2 regions of the Ureibacillus chungkukjangi genome follow, and region 2 is predicted to be linked to the other one. Evidence: a T-box and tRNA genes for the amino acid it is inferred to sense, from the RefSeq annotation. Region 2 holds a T-box; the other holds one or more tRNA genes.
What was found. A T-box is a leader RNA that pairs with one kind of tRNA and senses whether it is charged. The one in region 2 lies ahead of trpS (tryptophan--tRNA ligase), so its partner is inferred to be a tRNA-Trp.
Positions count from the first base shown of each region.

Region 1: it encodes a tRNA-Trp, which carries the amino acid that the T-box ahead of trpS (tryptophan--tRNA ligase) is inferred to sense. The anticodon was not compared.

Region 1 covers NZ_CP085009.1:3,244,701-3,251,021, reverse strand. The annotation lists rRNA gene LG296_RS16170 (23S ribosomal RNA) at 1-2,769, shown strand, start outside; rRNA gene rrf (5S ribosomal RNA) at 2,899-3,014, shown strand; tRNA gene LG296_RS16160 (tRNA-Asn) at 3,030-3,104, shown strand; tRNA gene LG296_RS16155 (tRNA-Ser) at 3,113-3,204, shown strand; tRNA gene LG296_RS16150 (tRNA-Glu) at 3,220-3,294, shown strand; tRNA gene LG296_RS16145 (tRNA-Val) at 3,317-3,392, shown strand; tRNA gene LG296_RS16140 (tRNA-Met) at 3,431-3,505, shown strand; tRNA gene LG296_RS16135 (tRNA-Asp) at 3,509-3,584, shown strand; tRNA gene LG296_RS16130 (tRNA-Phe) at 3,608-3,683, shown strand; tRNA gene LG296_RS16125 (tRNA-Thr) at 3,695-3,770, shown strand; tRNA gene LG296_RS16120 (tRNA-Tyr) at 3,778-3,861, shown strand; tRNA gene LG296_RS16115 (tRNA-Trp) at 3,872-3,945, shown strand; tRNA gene LG296_RS16110 (tRNA-His) at 3,972-4,047, shown strand; tRNA gene LG296_RS16105 (tRNA-His) at 4,094-4,169, shown strand; tRNA gene LG296_RS16100 (tRNA-Gln) at 4,211-4,285, shown strand; tRNA gene LG296_RS16095 (tRNA-Gly) at 4,290-4,364, shown strand; tRNA gene LG296_RS16090 (tRNA-Cys) at 4,375-4,448, shown strand; tRNA gene LG296_RS16085 (tRNA-Leu) at 4,494-4,574, shown strand; gene LG296_RS16080 (hypothetical protein) at 4,774-5,055, shown strand; partial or broken gene LG296_RS16075 (PH domain-containing protein) at 5,056-5,190, shown strand; gene LG296_RS16070 (sensor histidine kinase KdpD) at 5,342-6,244, opposite strand; gene LG296_RS16065 (response regulator transcription factor) at 6,262-6,321, opposite strand, start outside.
Region 2 covers NZ_CP085009.1:1,041,031-1,047,351, reverse strand. The annotation lists gene LG296_RS05175 (competence protein CoiA) at 1-915, opposite strand, end outside; gene mecA (adaptor protein MecA) at 1,166-1,816, opposite strand; gene spxA (transcriptional regulator SpxA) at 2,294-2,689, opposite strand; T-box leader at 3,200-3,409, shown strand; gene trpS (tryptophan--tRNA ligase) at 3,478-4,467, shown strand; gene fabF (beta-ketoacyl-ACP synthase II) at 4,791-6,026, opposite strand; gene LG296_RS05150 (beta-ketoacyl-ACP synthase III) at 6,075-6,321, opposite strand, start outside.

The DNA of each region.
Region 1 (6,321 bases), 1.8 Mb from region 2:
GACGTGAATACATAGCGTCTTGAAGGCAGACCCAGGGAACTGAAACATCTAAGTACCTGGAGGAAGAGAAAGAAATTATTCGATTCCCTGAGTAGCGGCGAGCGAAACGGGAAGAGCCCAAACCAAGAGGCTTGCCTCTTGGGGTTGTAGGACACTCAACATAAGAGTTACAAAGGAATGAGTTAGACGAAGCGACCTGGAAAGGTCCGCCGTAGCGGGTAAAAGCCCCGTAGTCGAAAGTTCATTCTCTCTTGAGTGTATCCTGAGTACGGCGGAACACGTGAAATTCCGTCGGAATCCGGGAGGACCATCTCCCAAGGCTAAATACTACCTAGTGACCGATAGTGAACCAGTACCGTGAGGGAAAGGTGAAAAGCACCCCGGAAGGGGAGTGAAATAGATCCTGAAACCGTGTGCCTACAAGTAGTTAGAGCCCGTTAATGGGTGATAGCGTGCCTTTTGTAGAATGAACCGGCGAGTTACGATTACGTGCAAGGTTAAGCTGAGAAGGCGGAGCCGTAGCGAAAGCGAGTCTGAATAGGGCGAATGAGTACGTGGTCGTAGACCCGAAACCAGGTGATCTACCCATGTCCAGGGTGAAGGTGAGGTAACACTCACTGGAGGCCCGAACCCACGCACGTTGAAAAGTGCGGGGATGAGGTGTGGGTAGCGGAGAAATTCCAATCGAACCTGGAGATAGCTGGTTCTCTCCGAAATAGCTTTAGGGCTAGCCTCGTGATTGAGAATACTGGAGGTAGAGCACTGTTTGGACTAGGGGGGCATCTCGCTTTACCGAATTCAGACAAACTCCGAATGCCAGATATTTATACACGGGAGTCAGACTGCGAGTGATAAGATCCGTAGTCAAAAGGGAAACAGCCCAGACCACCAGCTAAGGTCCCAAAGTAATCGTTAAGTGGAAAAGGATGTGGCGTTGCTTAGACAACCAGGATGTTGGCTTAGAAGCAGCCATCATTTAAAGAGTGCGTAATAGCTCACTGGTCGAGTGACGCTGCGCCGAAAATGTATCGGGGCTAAACGATTCACCGAAGCTGTGGATGGAACATCTTAGATGTTCCGTGGTAGGAGAGCGTTCTAAGTGCGTTGAAGTCAGACCGGAAGGACTGGTGGAGCGCTTAGAAGTGAGAATGCCGGTATGAGTAGCGAAAGATGGGTGAGAATCCCATCCACCGTATGACTAAGGTTTCCTGAGGAAGGCTCGTCCGCTCAGGGTTAGTCGGGACCTAAGTCGAGGCCGATAGGCGTAGACGATGGACAACAGGTTGATATTCCTGTACCACCTCCCCGCCGTTTGAGTAATGGGGGGACGCAGTAGGATAAGATAAGCGTACCGTTGGTTGAGTACGCCCAAGCAGTAAGGCGTGGAAGTAGGCAAATCCGCTTCCTGTAACGTTGAGCTGTGATGGGGAGCTCTTATGAGCGAAGTATCTGATTTCACGCTGCCAAGAAAAGCCTCTAGCGAGGCGGGAGGTGCCCGTACCGCAAACCGACACAGGTAGTCGAGGAGAGAATCCTAAGGTGTGCGAGAGAACTCTCGTTAAGGAACTCGGCAAAATGACCCCGTAACTTCGGGAGAAGGGGTGCTCTCAGCAATGAGAGCCGCAGTGAATAGGCCCAGGCGACTGTTTAGCAAAAACACAGGTCTCTGCAAAACCGTAAGGTGACGTATAGGGGCTGACGCCTGCCCGGTGCTGGAAGGTTAAGAGGAGGGGTTAGCGCAAGCGAAGCTCTGAATTGAAGCCCCAGTAAACGGCGGCCGTAACTATAACGGTCCTAAGGTAGCGAAATTCCTTGTCGGGTAAGTTCCGACCCGCACGAAAGGCGTAACGATCTGGGCACTGTCTCAACGAGAGACTCGGTGAAATTATAGTACCTGTGAAGATGCAGGTTACCCGCGACAGGACGGAAAGACCCCGTGGAGCTTTACTGTAGCCTGATATTGAATTTTGGTACAACTTGTACAGGATAGGTAGGAGCCAGAGAACTCGGAGCGCCAGCTTCGAGGGAGGCGTCGGTGGGATACTACCCTGGTTGTATTGAAATTCTAACCCATGCCCCTTAGCGGGGCAGGAGACAGTGTCAGGTGGACAGTTTGACTGGGGCGGTCGCCTCCTAAAAGGTAACGGAGGCGCCCAAAGGTTCCCTCAGAATGGTTGGAAATCATTCGTAGAGTGTAAAGGCACAAGGGAGCTTGACTGCGAGACCTACAAGTCGAGCAGGGTCGAAAGACGGGCTTAGTGATCCGGTGGTTCCGCATGGAAGGGCCATCGCTCAACGGATAAAAGCTACCCCGGGGATAACAGGCTTATCTCCCCCAAGAGTCCACATCGACGGGGAGGTTTGGCACCTCGATGTCGGCTCATCGCATCCTGGGGCTGTAGTCGGTCCCAAGGGTTGGGCTGTTCGCCCATTAAAGCGGTACGCGAGCTGGGTTCAGAACGTCGTGAGACAGTTCGGTCCCTATCCGTCGTGGGCGTAGGAAATTTGAGAGGAGCTGTCCTTAGTACGAGAGGACCGGGATGGACACACCGCTGGTGTACCAGTTGTCTTGCCAAAGGCATCGCTGGGTAGCTATGTGTGGACGGGATAAGTGCTGAAAGCATCTAAGCATGAAGCCCCCCTCAAGATGAGATTTCCCATTACGCAAGTAAGTAAGATCCCTCAAAGACGATGAGGTAGATAGGTTCGAGGTGGAAGTGTGGTGACACATGGAGCTGACGAATACTAATCGATCGAGGACTTAACCAAATCTTGAATGCATTTAATGTCTAGTTTATCCAGTTTTGAAAGAATAAGGAAATCGAAGGAAAAATACTAAAAATAGTATTGACTTTACTTTCGAAATGAGTTATAATAAATCTTGTCTTTCGTTTTAAGTCTAGTGATGATGGCAAAGAGGTCACACCCGTTCCCATACCGAACACGGAAGTTAAGCTCTTTAGCGCCGATGGTAGTTGGGGGCTTCCCCCTGTGAGAGTAGGACGTCGCTAGGCTTAAATAAAAAATATTCCGAAGTAGCTCAGTGGTAGAGCAACCGGCTGTTAACCGGTTGGTCGTAGGTTCGAGTCCTACCTTCGGAGCCATGCTTCTTGGAGAGTTGTCCGAGCGGCCGAAGGAGCACGATTGGAAATCGTGTAGGCGGTTAACACTGTCTCAAGGGTTCAAATCCCTTACTCTCCGCCAGACAATTATTTTATTGGCCCGTTGGTCAAGTGGTTAAGACACCGCCCTTTCACGGCGGTAACACGGGTTCGAATCCCGTACGGGTCACCATTTGAATTTTAAATATCCAGTTGGAGGATTAGCTCAGCTGGGAGAGCACCTGCCTTACAAGCAGGGGGTCGGCGGTTCGAGCCCGTCATCCTCCACCATATTAAATTATGGTACATTAGAAAAAGAATTTTATTATCGCGGGGTGGAGCAGTGGTAGCTCGTCGGGCTCATAACCCGAAGGTCGCAGGTTCAAATCCTGTCCCCGCAACCAAATGGTCCCGTGGTGTAGCGGTTAACATGCCTGCCTGTCACGCAGGAGATCGCCGGTTCGATCCCGGTCGGGACCGCCATTTTTATGAAAAGTAATTTATATGGGTCAGTAGCTCAGTTGGTAGAGCATTAGATTGAAGCTCTAAGTGTCGGCGGTTCGATTCCGTCCTGACCCACCATATAGATAAATGCCGGTGTAGCTCAGTTGGTAGAGCAACTGACTTGTAATCAGTAGGTCGAGGGTTCGACTCCTTTCGCCGGCACCATTTATCTGGAGGGGTAGCGAAGTGGCTAAACGCGGCGGACTGTAAATCCGCTCCTTAGGGTTCGGCGGTTCGAATCCGTCCCCCTCCACCATTCCTTTTATAGGGGCATAGTTTAAAGGTAGAACTACGGTCTCCAAAACCGTCAGTGTGGGTTCGATTCCTACTGCCCCTGCCAATTTTTAAATGAATATAGTGATTATGGCGGTTGTGGCGAAGTGGTTAACGCACCTGATTGTGGTTCAGGCATTCGTGGGTTCGATTCCCATCAGTCGCCCCATTTTTTAGAATAAATTCAATATAAAAACATATAATATATTATTATGGCGGTTGTGGCGAAGTGGTTAACGCACCTGATTGTGGTTCAGGCATTCGTGGGTTCGATTCCCATCAGTCGCCCCATTTTAATTTTAAACCAAAAATTACATTCTTCTTAATATTTTTGGGGTATAGCCAAGCGGTAAGGCAACGGATTTTGATTCCGTCATGCCCAGGTTCGAATCCTGGTACCCCAGCCATTTTGCGGAAGTAGTTCAGCGGTAGAACACCACCTTGCCAAGGTGGGGGTCGCGGGTTCGAACCCCGTCTTCCGCTCCAAAAATATAATGGCGGCATAGCCAAGTGGTAAGGCACAGGTCTGCAACACCTTTATCACCGGTTCAAATCCGGTTGCCGCCTCCAAAAAATTCTTGATCGGGATAACCGATTTTTTTTATATTTTAATATGCCGAAGTGGTGGAATGGCAGACACGCCGCACTCAAAATGCGGTGCCGCGAGGCGTGTGGGTTCGAGTCCCACCTTCGGTATCCTAAATAGTCTTTTATAAAGGATTGTGAGCTCAGTTTAAACTGGGCACGCAATCCTTTTTTATAACGGATAAGCAAGCTTTCTTATCCGTAACTGTACAATTAAGCTAATCACTAATGTGCTGCAATACATCAAGGGAATATCTTCTTTTTAATAATTAAGAGGGGATGGCTACTCCTTGAAAGGGAGGACATGCAAATGTGGAATAAGAAATATATAACTAAACTAGACTTAACTGAATATCTAGGAATAAATGAAGAACAGTTAAATATAATAATTTCGAAAATGCAACAAAGGGTATCGGTATTTGCTCCTTCAGAAAGCAGCAGTAATAAACTTAAAAAACATGAGGCAGCTACGATAGAATTTGTACATATACGGATGAAAGAATACACGCAGGACATAGCGTGTGATTTGGCGGTTGAAGTGTTTTATCATCGGAGAATAACGAGAGTAAAAAACTATGAATATATATTTTAGGCAGGAACATTTGATTTAGATGCTGAATTAAAAATTTGGATATCCGGCAGTGAGTTACCGATTGAGAAGACGTTCAATAAAACGGGTAATGTATATGATGTTCAACGTGTATTGGCAGAGAATATTTCGAAGTAATAAGCATTACAATCAATTATGATGGAAGATGTAATTTTTATTATTACTTCAAAAATCCGTTATATTAGGTAGAATACGATAGTTAAAATAAAACAGTGGAGAATGGACCCCACTGTTTTTATTTATTGAAATTAAATAAAATGTTTAACCATTAACCTCCACTAAGCGGAAGCTGAATTTTCAGCATGAACCAATTATCCTGTAGTTCTGCTGCCATTTCTCCGTGCATTTTTTCTACAAGCATTTTAGATAAATATAGGCCTAGACCACTAGCTTCGGTATTAGTACGGCTAGTGACTTCTGTGTAGAAGCGGGTGAAGACTTTTTCGATGGCAATGTTGCTATCTTTTTTGATATCGTTTCTGACAGTTAAAACGAGATAATTTTTTTCAATTTCATAGTGGATAAAGGCTTTACTTTGCCCATAACGCAGTATATTTTGAATGATATTTTGGATAACGCGCGTAAGCATTAATTTGTCTGCGATAATTTTTTGATCATTGGGTTGTTCGGGAAAGTGGAGTTCGATTTTCTTTTCTTCAAATTGCTCGTAAAAGGATAAAAAGATCTCTTCTACTAAATTTGATAATGGGATGGAAACTAATGCTACTTCTTTTTGGTTTGTATCAATACGTGCTAGGTCATAAAAGTGTTCGGTCATCTCAATTAATCGGTTCACAGACTGTTCGATAACTGTTAGATAGTGAGCACGCTTCGCATCATCAGTGGCCGAATTTAAAAGCTGCACATAGCCGTTGATGGAGGTGAGTGGCGTCCGTAAGTCGTGAGATAGACCAGCAATAGAGAGCTTCACATTTTCTTCCATCTTTTTTGCCTGAATATTTTTAGCTTCAAAGGCATCAACCATCATATTTAATTCATCGACTAATTCTAATAAAGTCCTCTCACGGAAATCGAGGGAAAGTCTACTGCCAAAGCTAGCACTAGTAGGAAGAGATTTGACTGCCTCTTTTAATTTTCGAAGTTGTCGCATTAAGAAGTAAATATAAAAAAGGAGTGCCAATGCTAGGAAGACAAAGAACCATCCCCACATAACAATCACTCCTTTCCTTAATCAAATTTGAAGCCTATGCCCCATACAGTTTTAATGTAATTTGTATCAGCTATATT
Region 2 (6,321 bases):
AATAAAATAAAAAATCGCGAGCTGCCAGTCGACCGAAAACACTTGTAATTCGTCATTACCTACAAGAGGGATACCTATATAATTAGGCAAAGCGTGCAAATTTAAACGCAGCTCATAAGCACTTCTTAATAGTATGTCCCTTACACCTCTCCTACTTAATAATACTCTCCGCTGTAAATACTTATGTTTCTCTTCGTTATTAATAAGCAAAAATTGCTTGAACTCATTTTGGGTTAACGGTTTCGGAAGATAAAAGGGGAACTTTTGTTGTGTAATCGGAATAGCTTGGACTTTTGAGATAAAGCGATTCCCCTGAAGATAAATTAGATTGGAAATATAAAAAAACTGTCGCACATTTGGATTGTACGTCATAAGATAGGGATGGTGTTCAGAAGAATGTAAAAATTGCTGATGGTTTTTAGTAAGCGATATTTTTTGTATCCCTTTTCTTACAATATTATTTGGTGTATTGGGAATCCAGATGGGAAAAATTTTCTCACTAGCATAGCCCTCGTCACGCTCTACTAATCTTTCATGTGAGATTGAGCTGCACTGAAACTCGATGGCAAATCGTTTTTCAGTTTGATCTTGCAACAGAATATCTGGCCTTTGCTGAATACTTGGTAAATAAGGCTCTAACTCGGCATTCAATTTCAATGCCTTAAAATAATTATATAATTGCTCTTTACCTTTTAAATGGATTTCGGATTCTCTATCTGAAAATAGATATTCACAATTACTTTTTGAGAAATGGGCAAAATGGGGAATTTTTAAGGAACCAATTTTAAATAAAAGCTGTTGTTTACATAGTGGGCAGTAAAATTTTTTGGACTTTCGAAGCTGGTGTAATGTTGTTTGAGGCATGCTTGAATTTAATATAAAGGGCTCATTCTGCTCTGTATAAGCTACAAGCATAACACACCTCCTTTTGTTTATTATAAATTGTGGAATATAAATTTTCAATATTTTCTGTTAATAGTAGATAAATTTATATTTTCCCCCATTTTAATAACAAAAAAAGAGATGCCTTATGATCAAGACACCTCATTTTATATAACGGGCACTAAACTCCAAATCAAGACTTTTGAAAAACAGCTGGGAGCCCGTTTGAATATTAGATTGAATTTGTTGTCTTCAATTAGGTTATTACAACCTATATCACTGCTTAAGCGAAGTATTGAAGTACTGTTTCAAAACAATCCTGTTCCATAATTGTTTCACCATATTCTTGAATGCGATAAATCGTCATTTTGGAGCCAGCCAGATATTCATTAATAATTGCACGGATATCTTGACGTTCTTGATTTTCTTCAAGATTTGAGAAATCAACTGCTAGGAAATAGTATTTTTCATATTTGTACAAAGAAGAATGTACGCCATGTGATACTACACGTTTAGCAACAGGAATAATTTCGTCAATGTCCTTAAATTTATAAAGAGATATATTATTGAGACCGAGTTGATTAATATCATCGTCATCAAAGGCATCAAAAATAGAGTCATCTAAATTTTTATGAGCAGCATCTCGATGCTCATCGAAACCGGATAGCAACCCGTTGGATTCCCCATCGGAATTTATGTTAGCTCTTGTCACAATCACTTCAAGGCCATGTTCAGAGGCATTTACGTGAATCCAAATTGGTCCATCAAGGTCAAAGTAATCTTCTGTATTTATTTCGCCAATCATATCCCAGAAAAGTTCTTCCCCTTTATTTCTGTTGTACCAAATCTCTTCGCGACTATAACCGCGGTCCTCAATATCACGATAAGTAATAAAGAGCTTTATTGTATTTTCGTTTACGCGTTCGATGTCCATTAGACTTCAACTCCCTTCACAGTCATTCGTTGAAAAACAAAGAAAGCGTTCTTAGTATGTTTTGGATTGCTAAAGTTTAACCAAACAATTCAAAACACAGCATTCATAACAACTTATTACAGAACTAAAGCTTTTTTTTCTATATATCTATGCTTTATTCTATAACTCTATTGTATGATTACCTATATGAAATGAAAAGAAAAAACAACTACAGAAAAAATTAGTTTGAATATTGAAATTGTAGATGACAAAGCAATTGAAATCAAGTAGAAAGCATTCAGATTTTAGTTAAATAAAGTGTGAAAATTCTTGCTCATGTACTAAAATTATGTAATGCATACACTGGATTGGAAAACCTGGTTTTATCAAAACATTTCTAACCAGATTGCACTTAAAATGCCTGCAAAAAATAAAAACGATAAAATCCAGTGATAATGGATTTTATCGATATACTCGCAAGAATATTCCTAGAAATGATTAATTAACCATTTTTTGTGCTTCAAGTAATTGGAACGCTCGAACTTTTCTTGGTAAGAAGCGTCGAATCTCATCCTCATTGTACCCAACCTGTAAGCGTTTTTCGTCTAATATAATTGGACGACGAAGTAAACCAGGGTACTCTTGAATTAACTCATATAATTGTTGAAGTGGTAAACTTTCTACATCAACATTTAATTTTTGGAATATTTTAGAACGTGTAGAGATAATTTCATCAGTTCCATCTTCTGTCATTCGAAGTATTTCTTTTATTTCACTGATTGTTAAAGGCTCAGAAAAAATATTTCGCTCTCTATAAGCAATTTCATGCTCTTCTAGCCATGCTTTGGCTTTTCTGCAAGATGTACAGCTTGGTGATGTAAATAATGTTACAATCATTATTACACTTCCTTTCCGATTAGGATGGATATTATCTATTATCAAGTATTTATTATTTTAGAATTAGTTTAATTAAAACAACGTCTTAATTATACAATAATCTTAGCCTTTTGGATATAGCTTACATTTAAAAATGATAGTAAACGCAATATTAATTATACCTATTTCTTCTCGCTTATGCAGAAAATCCATATGTTTGTTATAGTACACAAATAATATTCCCTTACTTGGTTAAAGTAAACATTTAACAAATAAATATAGCCAATTCTCAATTAGTCGACATTAATCGAGAAGATATCGCAAATTTCTGTTAATTACTTCTTTGGTTTACACAGATTTCACCAAAAGAAAATAATTATCTTTCACGATACAATTATTCCCCAAATTCTTTCTATTTCATTCCAAAAATAAAAAGAAAATATAATTTGCTTTTGAAACTTATTTTGTATATGATTTTTTTATATAATTTTACGTCAGGTATGTTGACGAATCGTATTTAAATGAATTGAAAAAACGATGATAAAGAATAGTACATGTGCCTCTTTGTGCATAGAGAGTCTGTGGTTGGTGGAAACAGAAGACGGAGCATATGGAATGGACTTTTGAGTGGCTTTATGAAAGTAGTAGTAAAGCACGGCAGCTTCACGTTACGAAGTCGAAGTGGTCATTATTGACAAACTGGGTGGTACCGCGGATTCAACATCATTCGTCCCAATGCGCATAAGCGTATTGTGGAGCGTATGGTGTTTTTTTTATATTAAAAATTAATTATAGGAGGGTTTACGATGAAAACCATTTTTTCTGGTGTTCAACCAACAGGCGTTATTACTTTAGGTAACTATATCGGGGCTTTTATGCAGTTTCCAGCACTTCAAGATGAGGGGAATGCTATTTATTGTATCGTGGATCAGCATGCAATAACAGTTCCTCAGGATCCAAAGGAATTGCGCTCAAATATCCGTACATTAGCAGCTACATATTTAGCGACTGGAATTGATCCAAACAAATCAACTTTATTTATCCAATCAGAGGTACCTGCCCATGCCCAAGCAGGCTGGATGTTACAATGTGTAGCGACAATAGGTGAACTTGAGCGCATGACTCAATTCAAGGATAAGTCAGATGGAAAAGAATCCGTAACAGCTGGCTTATTAACATATCCCCCATTAATGGCTGGTGATATTCTTTTATATAACACAACTATCGTGCCGGTAGGAGATGACCAAAAACAACATATCGAGCTGACACGTGACCTTGCAGAGCGTTTCAATAAGCGTTATGGTGATGTATTTGTTATTCCAGAAATTCAATTACCAAAAGCAGGTGCACGTATCAAGTCTTTACAGGAACCTACAAAGAAAATGAGTAAGTCTGATCCAAACACAAAAGCAACAGTACGATTCCTAGATACACCTAAGCAAATCGAAAAGAAAATCAAATCCGCAGTTACGGATTCCGATGGTTATGTAGCATTTGACGAGGTAAACAAACCTGGTGTTTCGAACCTATTAACAATCGAATCTGCTGTTACAGGAATTGATATACCTTCTCTAGTACAAAAATATGATGGCCTTGGTTATGGTGCCTTTAAAGAGGGTGTTGCAACAAGCTTAGTCGAGCATTTAGAGCCAATCCAACAACGATTCAACGATTTAATCGATTCTGATGAGTTAGATAGAATTCTTGATGAGGGTGCTGAAAAAGCAAATGCCATCGCTTCAAAAACGATTAAACGAATGGAAAACGCGATGGGCTTAGGTCGAAAATCAAGATAAACAATATAATGATTGATCCAATAGCCATATAAAGTTCGTTTGTGGTAATGATAAAAGCCCAAACAGCTGACCAAGAATATCCGAGAGTACTATAGTTTAAATACAGTAGTAAGTTTCCTACTGACATTACGCAAATACCATAGCAAAATAAAAACAGCATAAATCGAAACATGTCCACCATCCTTATATTAACTAAATATTCATTTACCAACATAAAAATGCCTTTAGCTTTTCGCTAAAGGCATTTAACTTATCGACAAATCCTTACAGAGATTATTAGGCTGGAGGAGCAGCTAGATATTTGCTAGATTCTATCAGCCTATTTAATCAACCTTTTTCAACAAGATACTTGCATTATGTCCACCAAAGCCGAGTGAGTTACTCATTGCATATTCAACATACTGATTACGTGCAGTATTTGGAATATAGTCTAAATCACATTCTGGGTCTGGCGTTGTTAGATTAATAGTTGGAGGTAAAATTCCCTCTTTTAAAGCTAATGCAGTAAAGATAGCTTCTACCCCACCAGCAGCACCTAGTAAGTGGCCAGTCATTGATTTTGTAGAACTCATCGCTAGATTATAGGCATGATCTGCAAAGACAGTTTTCACTGCTTTTGTTTCAAATAAATCATTATATGGTGTACTCGTACCATGAGCATTTATATAGCCCACTTGTGTTGGATCCACATCGCCATCCTCTAATGCTTGACGAATCGCTCTTGCAGCACCTTCTCCTTCTGGAGCTGGAGCTGTAATATGATGAGCATCTCCTGTTGAACCATAGCCAACGATTTCAGCATAGATTTTAGCACCACGAGCTTTAGCAAATTCATATTCTTCTAAGATTAAGATACCTGCTCCTTCACCGATAACAAAGCCATCACGATTTGCATCAAAAGGACGTGAAGCAATCTCAGCATCTGGATTTAGAGAAAGTGCAGTACTTGAACAGAAGCCTGCTACTGCCATGTTTACGATTGGTGCCTCTGCTCCTCCCGTAATCATTGCATCAGCATCTCCGCGTTGAATTACTTTGAATGCATCACCAATTGAGTTCGTTCCTGAAGCACAAGCAGTTACAGAACAAGAGTTAATCCCTTTTGCACCAAAGTGAATTGAAACTTGACCAGAAGCCATGTTAGGAATCATCATCGGAACGAAGAATGGGCTTACTCGTCGTACGCCGCGTTCTTGGAAGGTTACATATTGGTTTTCGTATGTTTCCATCCCACCAATCCCAGAGCCAATCCATACACCAACACGAGGAGCGATTTCTTCTGTAATTGTTAAGCCTGAATCCTTCATGGCCATGATGGAGGACGCTAAAGCATAATGAGTGAAACGGTCCATTTTTCGCGCTTCTTTTTTCTCAACATATTGTTCGATATCAAAGTCTTTCACTTCTGCTGCTATTTTAACTGGAAATTTCTCTGCATCTAATCGTGTTAATGCGCCGACACCAGATTTCCCAGCGATTACATTTTCCCATGTTTCCTCTATTGAATTTCCTAAAGGAGTAACAGCTCCAATTCCCGTAATAACAACTCTTCTTTTCATCGTTTTAAAATCCCCCTTTGGTTTTAAACTACTAGCATTTTTACAGTACTATTTTCCCCACTTAATGACAGCTGCACCCCAAGTCAGGCCGCCACCAAAACCAACTAATACGATAATATCGTCATCTTTGATTTTACCATCTTCTAATTCGTCTGCCAAAGCAAGTCCGATAGAAGCAGAGGAGGTATTTCCGTATTTGTGGATATGCTTTGAAAGTTTTTCTTCGGGTAACTCAAGTCTTTCGCGAGATGCTTCCATAATACGAATATTGGCTTGGTGTGGAATTAGTAAATCC